DNA from 3 places in the Paenibacillus rhizoplanae genome. Region 2 is predicted to be linked to each of the others. Evidence: predicted binding sites of a transcription regulator. Region 2 holds the regulator's gene; each other region holds the start of a gene.
The links. The regulator Rex, encoded in region 2, represses fermentation and respiration genes when NADH is low (regulators of the CRP and FNR family bind a similar motif). The targets are predictions, from matches to a motif close to TTGTGAAATATTTCACAA.
Positions count from the first base shown of each region.

Region 1: the regulator Rex is predicted to act here: its motif matches at 3,498-3,515, upstream of qoxA (cytochrome aa3 quinol oxidase subunit II).
Region 3: the regulator Rex is predicted to act here: its motif matches at 2,147-2,164, upstream of pflB (formate C-acetyltransferase).

Region 1 covers NZ_JBHUKY010000068.1:113,778-119,402, forward strand. Annotated here, with positions in the region: gene qoxC (cytochrome aa3 quinol oxidase subunit III) at 1-224, opposite strand, end outside; gene qoxB (cytochrome aa3 quinol oxidase subunit I) at 221-2,170, opposite strand; gene qoxA (cytochrome aa3 quinol oxidase subunit II) at 2,215-3,231, opposite strand; gene ACFSX3_RS26795 (polysaccharide deacetylase family protein) at 3,731-4,876, shown strand; gene ACFSX3_RS26800 (TetR/AcrR family transcriptional regulator) at 4,967-5,584, opposite strand.
Region 2 covers NZ_JBHUKY010000020.1:79,348-84,972, reverse strand. Annotated here, with positions in the region: gene ACFSX3_RS10160 (hypothetical protein) at 1-118, opposite strand, end outside; gene ACFSX3_RS10155 (aminoglycoside adenylyltransferase domain-containing protein) at 397-1,155, opposite strand; gene ACFSX3_RS10150 (cell wall elongation regulator TseB-like domain-containing protein) at 1,317-1,838, opposite strand; gene ACFSX3_RS10145 (amidohydrolase) at 1,868-3,169, opposite strand; gene ACFSX3_RS10140 (redox-sensing transcriptional repressor Rex) at 3,159-3,809, opposite strand; gene dinG (ATP-dependent DNA helicase DinG) at 3,948-5,625, opposite strand, start outside.
Region 3 covers NZ_JBHUKY010000023.1:291,117-296,741, forward strand. Annotated here, with positions in the region: gene adhE (bifunctional acetaldehyde-CoA/alcohol dehydrogenase) at 1-1,991, shown strand, start outside; gene pflB (formate C-acetyltransferase) at 2,253-4,514, shown strand; gene pflA (pyruvate formate-lyase-activating protein) at 4,636-5,373, shown strand; gene ACFSX3_RS14320 (extracellular solute-binding protein) at 5,571-5,625, shown strand, end outside.

The sequences.
Region 1 (5,625 bases), on a different contig from region 2:
AAGGAACTCGACAGCAGGAGGAAGGTCTCCATCAGCACAGGGCCGATCTCGAACAGCTCGCTGCCGCTCGGTCCGCTGGCGAAGCGGTTAACCATTACGAAATATACAGTGAACAGCGTTGCGAAGAGAGGAATCTCGGCTCCGAGAAAGACCCAGAAGCCGAAGATCTTGTTACTGTTCTCTTCTGTTGAATATTCGAGCGGCTTGGACGCATCTATTTTCATACAGTCTCACCCCGCATCAATTTCTTTTCTGTAGCGATAACCTCTTCTACAGGAATGTAGTAGCCCTGGTCCTTATCGAAGGACATGAAGGCCAGCACGACCAGGATTCCAATCCCGGCGACAATTGCCGGAATCCACATGCTGAATACCAGGAAGAAGCCAAGGAAGAAGAAGACTACACCCAATATGAACGGCTTGCCGGTATTGCTTGGCATATGAATCTTGGTGTATTTGGTGTCTGTATACAGCGGAATATTCTCCTGCTTCGCAGACCATAGAGCATCACGCGTCTCAACCTTAGGCACAATCGCAAAGTTGTAGAGCGGGATCGGGCTGTGCGTAGCCCATTCGAGCGTCCGGCCATCCCAAGGATCGTTGGTTGTATCTCTTGGCATGTAGCGGGTACTCCAGTAAATATTGTAGACCAGGATCACGAAGCCGATGGCGAGACCGACAGCCCCGACGAAGCTCAGCATATTGAGCGGACCGAAGCCTGATTCCTTAGAGTAAGTATACAGACGGCGTGTCATTCCCATCAGTCCCAGGAAGAACATAGGGAAGAAGGTTACGTTAAAGGAAATGATGATCCACCAGAAGGCATGCTTGCCCAGCCGTTCATTCAGGCGGAAGCCGAACACTTTAGGGAACCAATAGTGGAACCCGGCGATGACCGCGAACACGGCACCCGGAATCAGCACGTAGTGGAAATGCGCAACCAGGAACATCGTGTTGTGATACTGGTAATCGGCGCTGGCCATCGCCAGCATGACACCCGTTACTCCGCCGATCGTAAAGATCGGGATAAAGGCTAGAGTATATAGCATCGGGGTCGTGAAGGTAATCCTGCCCTTTCGCAGGGTGAATAGCCAGTTGAATATTTTGACCCCGGTAGGTACCGCTATGGCCATCGTTGTGATTGAGAAGAAGCTGTTGACCATGGCACCTTGACCCATTGTATAGAAATGATGCGCCCATACAAGGAAGGACAGGAGCGAGATGATCAGCATACTGAATACCATGGAGGTATAGCCGTACAGATTCTTCTTCGAGAAGGTAGCGATAATCTCACTATAAATACCGAAGGCAGGCAGGATAACGATATAGACCTCCGGATGTCCCCAGACCCAGAACAGGTTGGCCCAGAGCATATCCATCCCGCCGCTATCCATCGTGAAGAACTGGGAGCCGAAGAGTCGGTCGAACATCATCATCGCCAGCGCTATGGTAAGAACCGGGAAGGCGAAGACAATAATAACGTTGGTGATGAGTACGGACCAGGTGAACATCGGCATCTTCATCAGCGTCATGCCTGGTGCGCGCATCTTTAGAATCGTTACGATAAAGTTAACTCCGGTGATCAGCGTACCGATACCGGATATCTGCAGAGCCAGAGAGTAGTAGTTGTTCCCTACGGTCGGGCTGAATTCAAGACTCGCCAGCGGGAAGTAGGCTGACCAGCCCGCATCCGGCGAGCCGCCGATGACGAAGGAAATGTTCAGCAGCATGGCGCCCATGAAGAAGAGCCAGAAGCTGACGGCGTTCAGCCGCGGGAAGGCAACATCCCGTGCGCCGATCTGCAGCGGAATGATCACGTTCATCAGACCGATGATGAACGGCATGGCCATGAAGAGAATCATGATCAGACCGTGGGTGGTGAAGACCTCATTGTAATGCTGCGCATCGAGGAATTTCATTTCCGGCGCAGCTGTCTGCAGACGCATCATCATCGCATCTACACCGCCGCGGAACAGCATCAGCAGCGCCGCGAGGATGTACATGATCCCGATTTTTTTGTGGTCAACCGTGGTCAGCCATTCACGCCACAGATAGCCCCATTTCTTGAAATAGGTAAGCCCTACGAGAATCCCGATGGTTGCCAGTGCAATACTTATCATGGCCCCGTATATCAAGGGTTCGCCGTGAACCTTAAATTTGTCCAAATCCATTAGGGTAGCTCCTTTCAGTGTGTTGCATTAGGCTCTTCAGAGAGCTAGTGTCCTTCATGTGTGCTTTCATCCACCGGGGAGCTGGGCAGCGGCTGATCGACTTCTGGATCAGGCTTGCTGTCGAATTCCGTTCCGCTGGACGGCTCGGGAGACGGATGGATTTCCTTGTTATCCTGATGCTCCTGATTGCCGTTGTCCATATCCATCTCTTTGCCACCACCGCTCATATGCTCGCCGTGGTCTCCAGGAGGCGGGCTGAACTCCAGATGAGTGGAGGAATACGTTTTGCGTCCGAGGTAATCCGTGGCCAGCAGGCCCTTGAATTCTTCCTCAGTCAGCTTAGGCGCAGTTTCCTTGACTTCCTTCACCCAGTCCTCGTAACCCTTGTTACTCAGGACAAGCGCTTCGAATTCCATGTGGGCAAAGCCTTTACCGCTGAAGTTCGCATTTTTCCCGATATAAGAGCCTTCGGTATCTGCGGACAGATGAAGCGTTGTCAGCATGTCGCTCATGGCGTACTTTTGACCGGCAAGCTGTGGAATCCAGAGACTGGTAATAGTGCCGAATGAGTACATTCTGAATTCTACCGCACGATGCACCGGCATATTCACGTAGTTAACCGTCTCGATCCCTTCCTCAGGGTAGCTGAAATGCCATTTCCAGTTGGAAGAGGAAGCATAGATGACCAGCGGAGTCTGATCTTGATAGTCCGCAGCCACATTCTCCACTTCGTTAGTCGTCTTGACGGTAACAACGGACAAGAAGGCTACGATAATAATCGGGATGATAATCCAGATGGCCTCCAGTACCTTGTTGCCTTCCTCATGTTCAGGGATGTAGCCCTCATTACTCTTCTTCGCACGATATTTCACCAGTACAAAGATATACAGAATGTAGACAACAGCCAGAACCCCGAGCATAACAAGAATAGAGAGCAAGATGGTGTCAGATAACGTCCTTGCAGACGGCCCCTTCGGGTTCAGAACAGCGATTGAGCTGCATCCCGGCAGGAGAAGGATCAGGCTTAGAAACAAAGCGTATAACGGTCCCTTTTTTTTCATATAGAACTCCTTCCTTCAATACTACTTTTCATTCGCCGTTCATTAACGGGAGTACATTGATCTGTATCTATAGTAAGAACTACTTACCCATAATGCAAAATACATATTTTGTATAAAAGTATAAAAAAGACCTTAAAAATGGCGAACAAGTTAAATATGTGTGATCAAATTGTTACAGCTATCTAAGAGTATGATAAAGATCACTGTAGTGGCGCACTTTAGCTAATTTTAAGGTTGTTCAATTTTTGTTCAAAATTCCGATATTGTTATTAATATTGTCACAATTATTCTGCGCCAAAAACCGCTGATTTAACCGCCCAACGCCTGGTGTGACAGCATTCGACGATTATTGCGTTCTTTCTGAAAATACTAGCGCAACCTCATTTATCATTGCATAAGAGTGACAATTTCTTAGCTTGCGGTTACAATCTCTCAAATTACGTTAAATGTATATGTGATAAAGTGATAGACAAATATACATAGATTGGAGACTGCTGCTGTGCGTATCAAGAAAACTCTGCTTTTATTCATGTCTTTATTCCTAATTATGGGGCTTGTGCAGGTCCCGGCTAACGCCAAAGCTGCTAGCACTACACTTAAACTCGGAGTCAACGATAAATTAAGTGCGATTGAAGCTGTATCCGTAAAAGGCACCTATTATGTACCGCTGCGTAAGCTTGCGGATGAGCTGAAATGGACCCTTACCGGGCTGACGGACGGTATTCACGTAGCTGGCGGAACTGGTTCGCTTACCCTGCTGAGCAAGGACGGGGGTGCGGTGCTCAAAGACGGCACGACCGTGCCTATGAGCACTTTTGTGCAGGACGGCAAGCTCATGGCTCCACTGAAGGTCAGCGCATACCTTGGGTATAGCATTTCCTATGCGGGAGATAAATATTTACTTCGTGTGAAGGACGGCTCGGCGTTGCTTACCGATGCAGCCTATACCGATAAATATGCTGCCGAGCTGAAGCCGAAGGCTCCAGTGGTTCCAGTGACTCCTGTCACTCCGGCTGAGCCGGGCAAACCGGGCCGGACCGTCTACCTGACCTTCGACGATGGCCCGTCGGCAACAACTGGCGAGCTGCTGGATATCCTGCACAAATATGACGTACAGGCGACCTTCTTCATGCTGGGGAACAACATGAATGAGCATCCCGCCCAGGTGAAGCGGATTGCGAAGGAAGGGTATGGCTTGGCGCTGCATGGCGTGACCCACCGCAAGGAGAAGTTCTATGCCTCTCCTGCAGCGGCGCTAGCCGAGATGTCAGGGGCCAATGCGACACTGAAGAAGCTGACGGGAGTCAGCACCACTCTGATCCGTACGCCCTACGGAAGTAAGCCTTATTTCACCAAGTCCTTCCGCGATAAAGTCCTGACGCAGGGATATCATCTCTGGGACTGGAACGTGGATTCCTATGACTGGAAATACAAACAGAACAGCGACAGAATCTATAACACCGTAATGGATCAGGTGAATAAGCTGAAGGCGTCCAAGACCAACCCGGTAATTCTGATGCATGACCAGAAGGCTACACTCAAGGTGCTGCCGCGTATTCTGGAGAAGCTGAAGAAGGAAGGCTATACCTTCAAGCTCATTACGAAGGATATGGAGCCGCTCAACTTCTGGAAGGATAAACGCTGATCCGTAAGGGTCAATAGAGAAGAGCAAGCTGCGGGGTACTCTGCGGGCTTGCTCTTTTTTTGGCGAAAATGTAAAGAGAAAACGCTGCTGTTACTTGTACAGATATTGCACCAGCATATGAACCAGCTCTGATTTCAGCCGGTCCACAGCGATCCGCTGCGGCGAGAAGGAGATGAAGTCCACAATCGCGCTCACAGACTCGAACACAATGATCGACGCTGCCTCCGTATCCGCGGTCTTCAGTTCATCCTGCCCCATCTGAAGATAGGTCAGCGTCTTGAGCCGGCCTGTCTCGTACTGGGCATCCATCAACTGCTTGATGGCCTCATCGCTGTGATACATAATGCTCAGATCCTTGTGATACCCAATAAAAGCCTTATGCGCGAGCAGAAGCGTATCTATCAGATGAAGGATCAGGTCCGTACGTTCGATCGTATTGAAATTAATCTCAGACATTGAATCCTCGATTCTGGCAAGCAGCTCATCCCCGTACATGTGGAGCACCTCTATGAATACGGCCCTTTTATCCACAAAATAGGAGTAGAAGCTCCCGGTCGAGACCCCGGCGGCGGCGGCAATCTCCTTCGTGTTCGTCTGATAGAAGCCCTTGTCCGAGAACAGCTGCATCGCGGCCCGGATAATAGCTTCCTTCGTTCTAATACTGCGCTCCTGCTGCGGAGTTCTAATCTTGTCCTCTGTTTCACCCATATCGTAAGGTCCCCCTCATAGTACAGATTGTAGTGGAGCGG
Region 2 (5,625 bases):
ATACCAGCTTTTGCAGCGGCTCCTGCACCACGAATTGACGGTAAGAATACCAGCCACCAAACAATAATGCAGCAGACAGCAGAGACGTTAGCAGCACAGGCATAAGACGAAGTTTCAAGAAACGTCCTCCTCTCAATAATGACCAAGCTTAACTCTATAATAAAGACCAGCCAGCGTGTCTAGCGCCCATCCGAGACTGACATGCTCTTAAGCATGTCTTGATACAAGTAGTAGTATATCATAGGTGTATATACGATTTTACATAAAGTTGTGAATATATTTAAAATTTTTGATACTAATTTCTGGATGTTTCATGAGGAATGAAAAAACGGCAGCTCAGATTCAGATCCTGAAATGCCGCTGCTACATTCATATTCCGGCGTACACTACATCCGGCTAACGCTTAATTTCACCGGTCATATATTCTGCAAAATCAGTTAATAGCTCCAGGTCATAGCCTTGGTCGCTAACCGCTCCTCTATACTCTTCCAGGCATCTTCTGAGCAGCCCGTGAAAGCGTTCCGGCAAATGCTGCAGTCCCCACTCTCCGCCTTCCTTCTTGGAAGAGATATAATCCTCCTGCAAATAGTAGAGCACTCTGCATAGATTCAGTGTGTAATAGACCGGAGATTTATTAATATTCTGCGGCGCATCTTCGACATCCCGGACAATGGAATCCAGATAGTACCTGCGGTCTACCGGCGCAAAGGCCTCGCGGATCGGCTCCCCGTACAAGATAAACCCGCGATGGTAGACCACTGCAAAATGCGCCGCAAGATCAGCATCCTCAAAACCGCCGCACAGATAATTCTCCTCGGTTCTATACCGCTCTAAATGAGCTTCCGAAAAGTGAAATTCAAACGGCGTAGGATACACAAAATTGCGCAGATATGTCTTCAGGACGATAGACAGTTCGATTCCGCGCTTATTCGGCAGACTGTCATGATAGGCTACGATACGCCCGGCAAGTCTCAGACTGGCTTCTGCGGACAGCTTGTCCTGTATAACGATCAGCAGATCAATATCGCTTGAATCCGCTTGAAAACAGCCCATGGCCAGCGAGCCATGCAGGTAAACCCCCGACAGATTATCCCCCAGCTCCTCCTTGAACAAATCCACCGCCTGATCCAAATATGCTAATATCTCCAATTTCATCATCCTCCTTGATTGAACATATATGTAGGTTAGCGCTAGCAGACGAGGTATACACTCCGTATATCAATTGATGTACCTCAAACTTTTCAACATGATGGATAAAAAAACGGAGGAACAGATAATCTGTCCCCCCGTTTTTATTCTGCCGCTGAGCGCTTAGCTTAACGGTTCGGCAGACTGTACCCCTCACCGATGGCGCTGCCATCCTTGAAACGGTAGAAGTTATAATAGAAGCGCCCGTCTTTTTTGTAAAATAGCTGCCAGGCATATTCCCCGTTATATACACCGGGCAGCAGCCGTTCGATCGTAATGTCCGGCAGCTGGGCGGTTATGATCCCGCGCATCTTCTCTTCTGAGGTTCCTTTGCTCAGCTCTTCGGCATACAGGCCGTTGTCGCCTCCGGCAGGCTTGCCCTCCAAGGTATAACGGACCCACACCATCAGCTCGGTACCCGCTTCATTTTTGCCGGTTAGCACCCAGTAGATCTCATTCTCATTCCAGACGGATTTCTGGGCCTTGGTAACCTCTGTTAGCCCGGCACGCGCCTGGGCCAGCTCCTTGGCCTCACTCCGCTCGTTCCACTGATCCTTCATAATGTAGGCATAGAACTGGCTTAGTCCGAACAGAAGGAGCAGCACCACGGTAATCCCCAGCCAGATCCATTTTCTCCTCTTCTTCTTCACCACGCTGCTTCCTTTCCCGTTCTCCTGAGTTACCGTTTAAGCAGGCTCTCGAACGTCTCCTGTGCTTTGCGGCGGATGGCTTCTTCATCAAGTGTCAGGCATTGTCCATGCTTCACAACCTGCTGGCCGTTCACCCATACATGCTCCACATCCTTGGCGCTGGCCGAATATACAGCATGGGAGAGCAGATCGGTATGCGGCAGCATATGCGGCTGGTCAATATCAAGCGCGATGAAGTCGGCCTTCATCCCTGCTGCAAGGCGGCCTACACCGCTTAGGAAAATAGACTGCGCTCCGTACTCCGTAGCCATCAGAAGCGCCTCAGGAGCCGGTACCGCTGTTGGATCACCGCTTACGCCCTTGTGGATCAGCGCAGCCAGCCTCATCTCTTCGAACATATCCAGATTGTTGTTGCTTGCCGCGCTGTCCGTACCCAGGGAGACCTTAACCCCGGCTCTCAGCAGCTCCGGAACACGGGCAACACCGCTGGCCAGCTTCAGGTTACTGCCAGGGTTATGCGACACGCCAACGTTATGGCGGGCCAGAATCCCGATCTCCTCATCGTTCAGATGAACCCCGTGGGCAATAAGCGAAGGACGGGTAAACATCCCCAGCTTCTCCAGATGTGCGACCGGACGAAGGCCGTAGTCGGCCACGTTCTGCTCCACTTCATGGCGCGTCTCGGACATATGGGTATGCATCGGCAGATCCAGATCATGGGCAGCCTGCACAAACTTCATGAAAAACTCTGGAGGACAGGTGTACGGGGCGTGCGGCGAGAGCATGGTCGTAATTCTGCCGTCAGCCTTGCCATGCCAGTTACGGGCAAAAGCAATCGCCTCAGCGAGCTTGGATTGCTGTACCTCTTCCGGGCACAGCCCAATTACGCCGCGCATCAGCACAGCACGAATACCGGACTGCTCGGTCACTTCCGCTACCCGGTCCATATGATCATACATATCGAGGAAGGTTGTTGTGCCGCCCTTCAGCATTTCCAGCACGGACAAAGAAGTTCCCCAATATACATCATCACCAGTGAATTTCTCTTCCATCGGCCACATCTTCTCCTGCAGCCAAGTCTGAAGCACCATATCGTCGCCGTATCCGCGCAGCAGTGACATGGCAGTATGTCCATGGGTATTGACCAGACCAGGCATGAACAGCAGACGGCTGCCGTCTACGACCTGAGCGCCATCCTCCACTGCCGGCTCAGCTTCACCTATGTAAGTAATCAGATCATTCTCCAGGGTCATATACCCGCTCAGCACTGGCTTATCGCTGCCCGGAACCAGAAAGTGCCCGTTCTTGATTATCGTGATCTTACTGCTCATCTTCAGCCGCATCCTTTCCATCATGCAAATAATAGGCCAGGCTCTGCAGATCTGTGGTGAAATCAGCGGCGTGAATCCGGATATTGGCAGGCGTCTTGAGAATAACCGGTGCGAAGTTCAGAATCGCCTCAATGCCGGAATCCACAAGAATATCGGCTACATTCTGGGCTTCGCTGTCGGGCACAGTAATGATCCCGATCCGGATTCCCTGTGAGCGGATTGTACTGCTTAGCTCCTCCATCGGCTGCACAACCAGCGAGTTGATCTGCTGGCCCACCTTCGGCGGATAGGCATCGAAGATGGCAGTGATCTTCATCGTATCCTTCAAGTAAGCGTTGTAGTTAGACAAGGCATGACCGAGATTACCGGCTCCAACCAGTGCAACATTAATTTGCTGGTCAAGCTTCAGGATGTGACGAATCTTCTCAATCAGATAGGACACATCGTAGCCGATGCCTTTTCTGCCGAAATCACCGAAATAAGCCAGATCCTTGCGGATCTGGGCGGGGTTCAGATCTAGCTTTTGGCCCAGCTCCTGAGAAGAGACTGTGGAGATTTCACGTTTTTGGAGATCGTTCAGGAATCGCAGGTACACTGGAAGTCTGCGCACGACGGCCTCCGATATTTTATCCGATTTCATGTATTCTCCTCCTTAAAAGTTTTGTTAGACCCGTACAATTATAGCAACCGTACCCCGCCGCCTGCCGGAGTAGCAGAGGAGGCGGGAACGGATCATCAGGTTAATCATGACTTATTAATAATAGCAATAGCGGATGAATTAGGAAACCCCGCCGTCTTCCAGCCATTCGGCGATTCTCGGAACCATCTGCTCGGTGAGCATATGCTCCATCTTGGGACCGGGGAGCGAGTACAGGAAGTACTTCCCGTAATATGATTCAATCACTCTGGTGTCATAGACAATCACGATCCCCCGGTCCTTCGCCGTACGGACCAGCCGCCCGAAGCCCTGCTTGAAGCGGATAACGGCCTGCGGCACGGACAGCTTCATGAACGGGTTCTTCTTCTGTGCCTGAAGCAGCTCCGACTTCGCCTCAGCCAGCGGGTGATTCGGCGGCTGGAACGGCAGTCTGACAATCGCCAGGCAGGTCAATGCTTCTCCAGGAATATCGACCCCTTCCCAGAAACTGCTGGTACCGAGCAGGACGGAGGCCGGGGTGTCCTGGAAGCGGCGGATCAGCTTGCTCCGGCTGCCGCCCTCCACGCCTTGTCCCAGCACCGCGATATCCTGCGAGACAAGTGCCTCCTTCAGCGGGTCATAGACCTGGCGCAGCATTTTGTAGGAGGTGAACAGCACCAGCATCCGACCCCGTGTAGCTACAGCCGTCTCAGCAAGGGAGTGGACTAACGTGTCCACGAAACGGGCATCCCCTATACTTCCCTTAACGCTCGGGAAGTCGCGGGGAATGACCAGCAGTGCCTGCTCACGGTACTTGAACGGCGACGGAAGCAACGCAGTCATCAGACGCCCTTGCTCCGCAGCCTCACCAAGGCCCAGGTTATCCATCATGAACTGGAAGGATTTATCCACCGATAAGGTGGCCGAGGTCAGGATAATGCTCTTCTTCTTGTCGAAGAACAGCTCCCTGAGCTGGGTGCTGACATCTACGGGAACGGCATACATTTGCAGCGACTTGCCCTTATAATTGCCGCTTCCCTCCAGCCAATACACAATATTCTCATCATTCAGGCTCATGAAGAAGCGAATCTGCTCTCTAATGGATGCCAGGTCCTTGAACAAGCCGCCTATATCCGTCACAAGACTGTCCGAGGAGGACTGGCTGTCCGTGTCACGCATCTCACTGAGCATCTTGTCACCCTTGCGGATGATATCGCTCAGACTGAGGTTCAGTGTATTCTCAAGGGCAGCCAGCTCCTCCCAATCCTTCGGCTTCTTGCCCGGCTGCAGGCGTGCTACGAGCTGGCCTGCTTCACCGGCCCCGGCGTCACTGCGCTCGGGCAGCAGGCTAAAGAGCCTGTCGCTGAGCGCATCCCAGGATTCCTTCACTGTCAGCAGATCGGGATAGATCTGGTCAATTACGCCGCTCCATTCGGAAGCCTGCTCACTGCCGGAAGACTGCAGGCTCTGGCGGAGGGCAGGCAGCTGCCCGCTCCGGCTATCTTTGTAGAGACGGGTTAGGGTATGGGCGAATGTGAAATATTTCATCTGCATGCCAAGATGCTTGCCGGCAATATCCTCCAGATGATGAGCTTCGTCAATGACAAGATGCTCGTAGGCCGGAAGAAGCTGATGCCCGGCTTTGACATCTGCGAACAGCTTGGAGTGATTGGTGACCACCACATCGGAGATCCCCGCTTCATGCTTGGCCCGGTGGTAATAGCATTTGCGGAACCAGGGACAGGCGCGTCCCAGGCAGGAGTCGGTATCACTGGCTACAGTCTCCCAGAAATCGCCGCCCCGTCCGCTTAAGTTAAGC
Region 3 (5,625 bases), on a different contig from region 2:
AAGCAGCTTACAGCTGCGGCAAACCGGCACTCGGCGTAGGTCCTGGTAACGTGCCTGCCTTCATTGAGAAGAGTGCTGACATTGATCAGGCTGTAACAGACCTTATCCTGTCGAAGACTTTCGATAATGGTATGATCTGTGCTTCCGAGCAGGCAGTCATCATTGAAGAAGCTATCTTCGATCAAGTGAAGAAGAAAATGATTGCAAACGGCTGTTACTTTGTGAACAAAGAAGAAGCTGCCAAGCTGACAAGCGGCGCAATGAACGTTGAGAAATGTGCGGTTAACCCGGCTATCGTTGGCCAATCCGCAGTGAAGATCGCTGAAATGTGCGGCATTCAGGTTCCTGCCGGAACGAAGATTTTGGTAGCTGAGCTCGAAGGTGTAGGCACTAAATATCCATTGTCCGCTGAGAAGCTGAGCCCGGTTCTGGCTTGCTACAAAGTGAAGAATGCTGACCAAGGTATCGAACGCGCAGCTCAAATCGTTGAATTTGGCGGCATGGGCCACAGCTCGGCTATCCATTCCAATAATGAAGAAGTCATCATGAAGTTCTCCAACCGTCTGCAAACCGGACGTATTCTCGTCAACTCGCCATCCACACACGGCGCAATCGGCGATATTTACAACACCAATATCCCTTCATTGACACTGGGCTGCGGATCTTATGGACGCAACTCGGTATCGCAGAACGTGACTGCAATCAATCTGATCAACGTGAAAAGGGTGAACCGTCGTACCGTGAATATGCAATGGTTTAAAGTACCTGACAAGATTTACTTCGAAAAGGGAGCCTCTCAGTATCTGGCCAAAATGCCTGACATCACACGTGTAGCAATCATCACTGACCCTATGATGGTGAAGCTGGGATATGTGGAAAGAGTTGAACACTATCTGCGTCAACGCCAGACTCCTGTAGCCATCGAAGTGTTCTCGGAAGTTGAACCAGATCCATCGACGACTACTGTAGAAAAAGGCGCGGCAATGATGCACAGATTCCAGCCTGACTGCATTATCGCACTCGGCGGCGGTTCCCCAATGGATGCTGCCAAGGGCATGTGGCTGTTCTACGAACATCCGGATGCAGACTTCAACGGTCTGAAGCAGAAGTTCATGGATATCCGCAAACGGGTATACAAATTCCCTAAGCTCGGCAACAAAGCAAAATTCGTTGCGATTCCAACAACTTCGGGTACCGGTTCTGAAGTAACATCTTTCGCAGTTATCACAGACAAGACAACAGGCAATAATACGAAGTATCCTCTGGCCGATTATGAGCTGACTCCAGATGTAGCCATTATCGATCCGGAATTTGTATACAGCTTGCCTAAGACTGCTGTTGCCGATACTGGTATGGACGTATTGACCCATGCTATCGAAGCTTATGTATCTGTAATGGCTAGTGACTATACTGATGGTCTGGCAATCAAAGCGATTCAGCTGGTATTCCAGTGGCTGGAGAAATCCGCACTGCAAGGCGATAAGCTGGCCCGTGAGAAAATGCACAACGCTTCAACACTTGCCGGTATGGCATTTGCGAATGCATTCCTGGGGATTAACCACAGCTTGGCGCACAAATGGGGCGGACAGTATCACACAGCACACGGCCGCACCAATGCGATCCTGATGCCGCATGTTATCCGCTACAATGCCAAGAAGCCTACGAAGTTCGCTTCGTTCCCTAAATATTCGCACTTTGTAGCTGACGAACGGTATGCCGAAATCGCCCGTATTCTGGGATTGCCGGCTCGTACTACCGAAGAAGGCGTAACCAGCCTGATCAATGCCATCCGCGACATGAACAAAAAACTCGGTATCGAAGAATCCTTCTCGGCTCTTGGTTTCGATCCTAAGGACTTTGAAGCCCGCGTAGATTACCTGGCTGACCGTGCATTTGAAGACCAATGTACAACTGCCAACCCTAAAATGCCGCTGGTATCTGAGCTTGCCGATGTATACCGCAACGCATTCTACGGAAAATTCGATAACTAATTAACGGTTGCCTGGCGAAGAATAAGGTTAAAGGTTAATATGGGACTGGATGGAAGTGACAAATATCACCGAAAGAGTGATATTTGTCACAGTCCTTTTTCAGAAAATAAACTAAAATGTTTATATAAACAAAGATCCCAGTTATACAGTCACGATTGTGAATTTTATAACAACCAGTAGCTAAGGGATCACGAGACACGGGATTAACCTTCAAGCCCGCGATCTCTACAAATATACTAAATATAAATGGAGGGATTTAGCATGTCGGTGATTGAAAAAGAAGTACAAGAGGTTAAGTCGAGCTGGAGAAATTTCACAAAGGGTACATGGGCTAAGAAAGTTGACGTTAATAACTTTATTGCCAAGAACATCAAGCCTTATGAAGGAAATGAAGATTTCCTCGTAGGTCCTACCAGCAACACTACTGAACTGTGGAAGATTATCTCCCAACTGAGTAAGGAAGAAAGAGAAAGAGGCGGCGTATGGGATGTTTCCCTCGATACTGTCTCCACCATCACTTCCCATAACCCAGGCTACATTGACAAGGACAAGGAACAGATTGTCGGCGTTCAGACTGACGCGCCTTTCAGACGTTCTATCCAACCGTTCGGCGGTATCAAGATGATGATCGATGCTACTAAGGCTTACGGCTTCGAGCTTCCGCAGAATATCGTTGACATGTTCACGAACATCCGCAAAACGCATAACCAAGGCGTATTTGATGCATATACACCAGATATGAGAGCTGTGCGTAAATCGGGCGTAATCACAGGTCTTCCTGATGCTTATGGCCGCGGACGTATCATCGGCGACTATCGCCGTATTGCTCTGTATGGTATTGATTTCCTGATCAAAGACAAGAAGCAACAACTGACTGAGCTTGAAGTGGATTCCATGACAGAAGAAGTTATCCGTCTGCGTGAAGAGCTGTCCGAGCAAATGCGTGCTCTTGGCGAACTGAAACAAATGGCTGCAGCTCATGGTATGGACATCTCCAAACCGGCTGTCAACTTCAAAGAAGCTACACAATGGGTATACTTCGGTTATCTGGCGGCTGTTAAAGAGCAAAATGGTGCGGCAATGTCCCTTGGACGCGTATCTTCCTTCCTTGACATCTATGTTCAACGTGACTTTGAAGAAGGTACTCTGACTGAAGAACAAGCTCAAGAAATCGTTGACCATTTCGTAATGAAGCTGCGTATCGTGAAATTCCTGCGTACGCCTGACTATAACGACCTGTTCTCCGGCGACCCTACTTGGGTAACAGAATCCATCGGTGGTATGGCTGAAGACGGTACAACTCGCGTAACCAAAAACAGCTTCCGCTTCCTGCATACCCTGTACAATCTGGGACCGGCACCAGAACCAAACCTGACTGTACTGTGGTCCGAGAAGCTGCCTGAAGGCTTCAAAAAATATTGTGCCAAGGTATCCATTGAGACCAGCGCTATCCAATATGAGAACGATGATGTTATGCGTCCATACTGGGGTGAAGATTATGCAATTGCCTGCTGCGTATCCCCAATGCGTATCGGTAAGCAAATGCAGTTCTTCGGTGCCCGTGCCAACCTGGCTAAGGCTCTGCTGTATGCGATCAATGGTGGTAAAGATGAGAAATCCGGTGCTCAGGTAGGTCCTGAATATCCTGCGATCACTTCTGAATATCTGGATTATGATGAAGTAATGAAACGCTTCAAACCAATGATGGAATGGCTGGCTAAGACTTATGTCAACACGCTGAACATCATTCACTATATGCATGACAAATATTCCTACGAACGTATCGAAATGGCGCTGCATGACCGCGACATTCTGCGTACGATGGCTTGCGGTATCGCCGGACTGTCCGTTGCTGCTGACTCCCTGAGCGCAATCAAATATGCTAAGGTTAAGCCAATCCGCAACGAAGAAGGCATTGCCATCGACTTTGAAACTGAGGGTGAATTCCCTTGCTACGGTAACAATGACGACGCTGTTGACGGCATCGCTGTTGAACTGGTTGAAACCTTCATGTCGATGATCCGCAAAAACAAAACTTATCGTGATGCTGTGCCGACTCAATCGGTACTGACTATCACTTCGAACGTTGTATATGGTAAAAAGACTGGTACTACTCCTGATGGACGTAAAAAAGGCGAACCATTCGCTCCTGGTGCTAACCCAATGCACGGACGCGATAAGAAGGGCGCCCTGGCATCCCTGAACTCTGTTGCCAAACTGCCTTACTCTGATGCACAAGATGGTATCTCTAACACCTTCTCCATCGTTCCTAAGGCACTGGGTAAAGACGAAGATTCCCGTAAGTCCAACCTGGTATTCATGATGGATGGATATTTCCACAATAACGCTCAGCACTTGAACGTTAACGTATTTAACCGTGAGCAGCTGCTTGACGCTATGGATCACCCAGAGAACTATCCACAGTTGACCATTCGCGTATCCGGCTATGCTGTTAACTTCATCAAGCTGACCCGTGAACAACAGATGGATGTTATCAACCGTACGTTCCACGATTCCATGTAAGAATGGTTCTTGCTCTACAAGAATTGAGATAACGAAGGAGCTGCCGCCCTTGAAAGAGGGCGGTACACTCTTGTTTAAAATTCATTAAAATTTTAAGGTTTTTTTGAAAGGATGACATCTCATGCTTAAAGGACATATCCACTCTTTGGAGACGTTTGGAACGGTGGATGGCCCGGGTATCCGCTTCGTGCTTTTTATGCAGGGCTGCCTGCTTAAATGTCAGTATTGCCACAACCCGGATACCTGGGGACTGAATGAAGGCAAGGAAATGACCGTCGAGGAAGTGCTGGCGGAAATTGAGCCTTACCTGAATTATTATAAATCGTCCGGGGGCGGTCTGACCGTATCCGGTGGTGAACCGACGCTGCAGGCGCAGTTCGTCAAGCAATTGTTCACCGAAGTGAAGAAACGCTGGAATCTGCACACAACCCTTGATACCAACGGCTATAATGATGGATCGAAAATCAGCGACCTGCTGGATGTTACCGACCTGGTGCTCTTGGATCTCAAGCACATTGATGATGAAGCGCACATCAAGCTGACCGGCAAATCCAATGATCGTACCTTGAAGCTGGCCCGCTGGTTATCAGACCATAACCGTAAAATGTGGGTTCGCCATGTGTACGTTCCCGGCATTCACAATAAGGAAGAGGATCTGCAGAATCTCGGCCGCTTCATTGGCACGCTGAATGGAGTAGAGAAATTCGAAATCCTGCCTTATCATGTGATGGGGATCTACAAATGGAAGGAACTGAACCGTCCCTATGAGCTTGAAGGGGTGGAATCACCTTCCGATGAAGAAGTGCAGCGTGCGTACCGGCTGATTGAAGAAGGCCGTAAACAGTCTGCTCTGGTATAATCTCATACCTATAATGAACAAGCGGAGCTTCCCATTTGAGAAGCTTCGCTTTTTTGATGTCATTAAACCTGACTGGGTTCGCTTACATTAGAGGATTTTATCCCTATTGAAGATGAATCTTAACCTTACGATTACCAAGGTGATTTCCTATAATTAGAATTGTAAGGGAAACCACTAAATAGGGAGGGTCACCCGTAATGAGAAAAAGTCTAACACTGCTATTGTCTCTGATGTTCGTCACCTCAGCGCTGC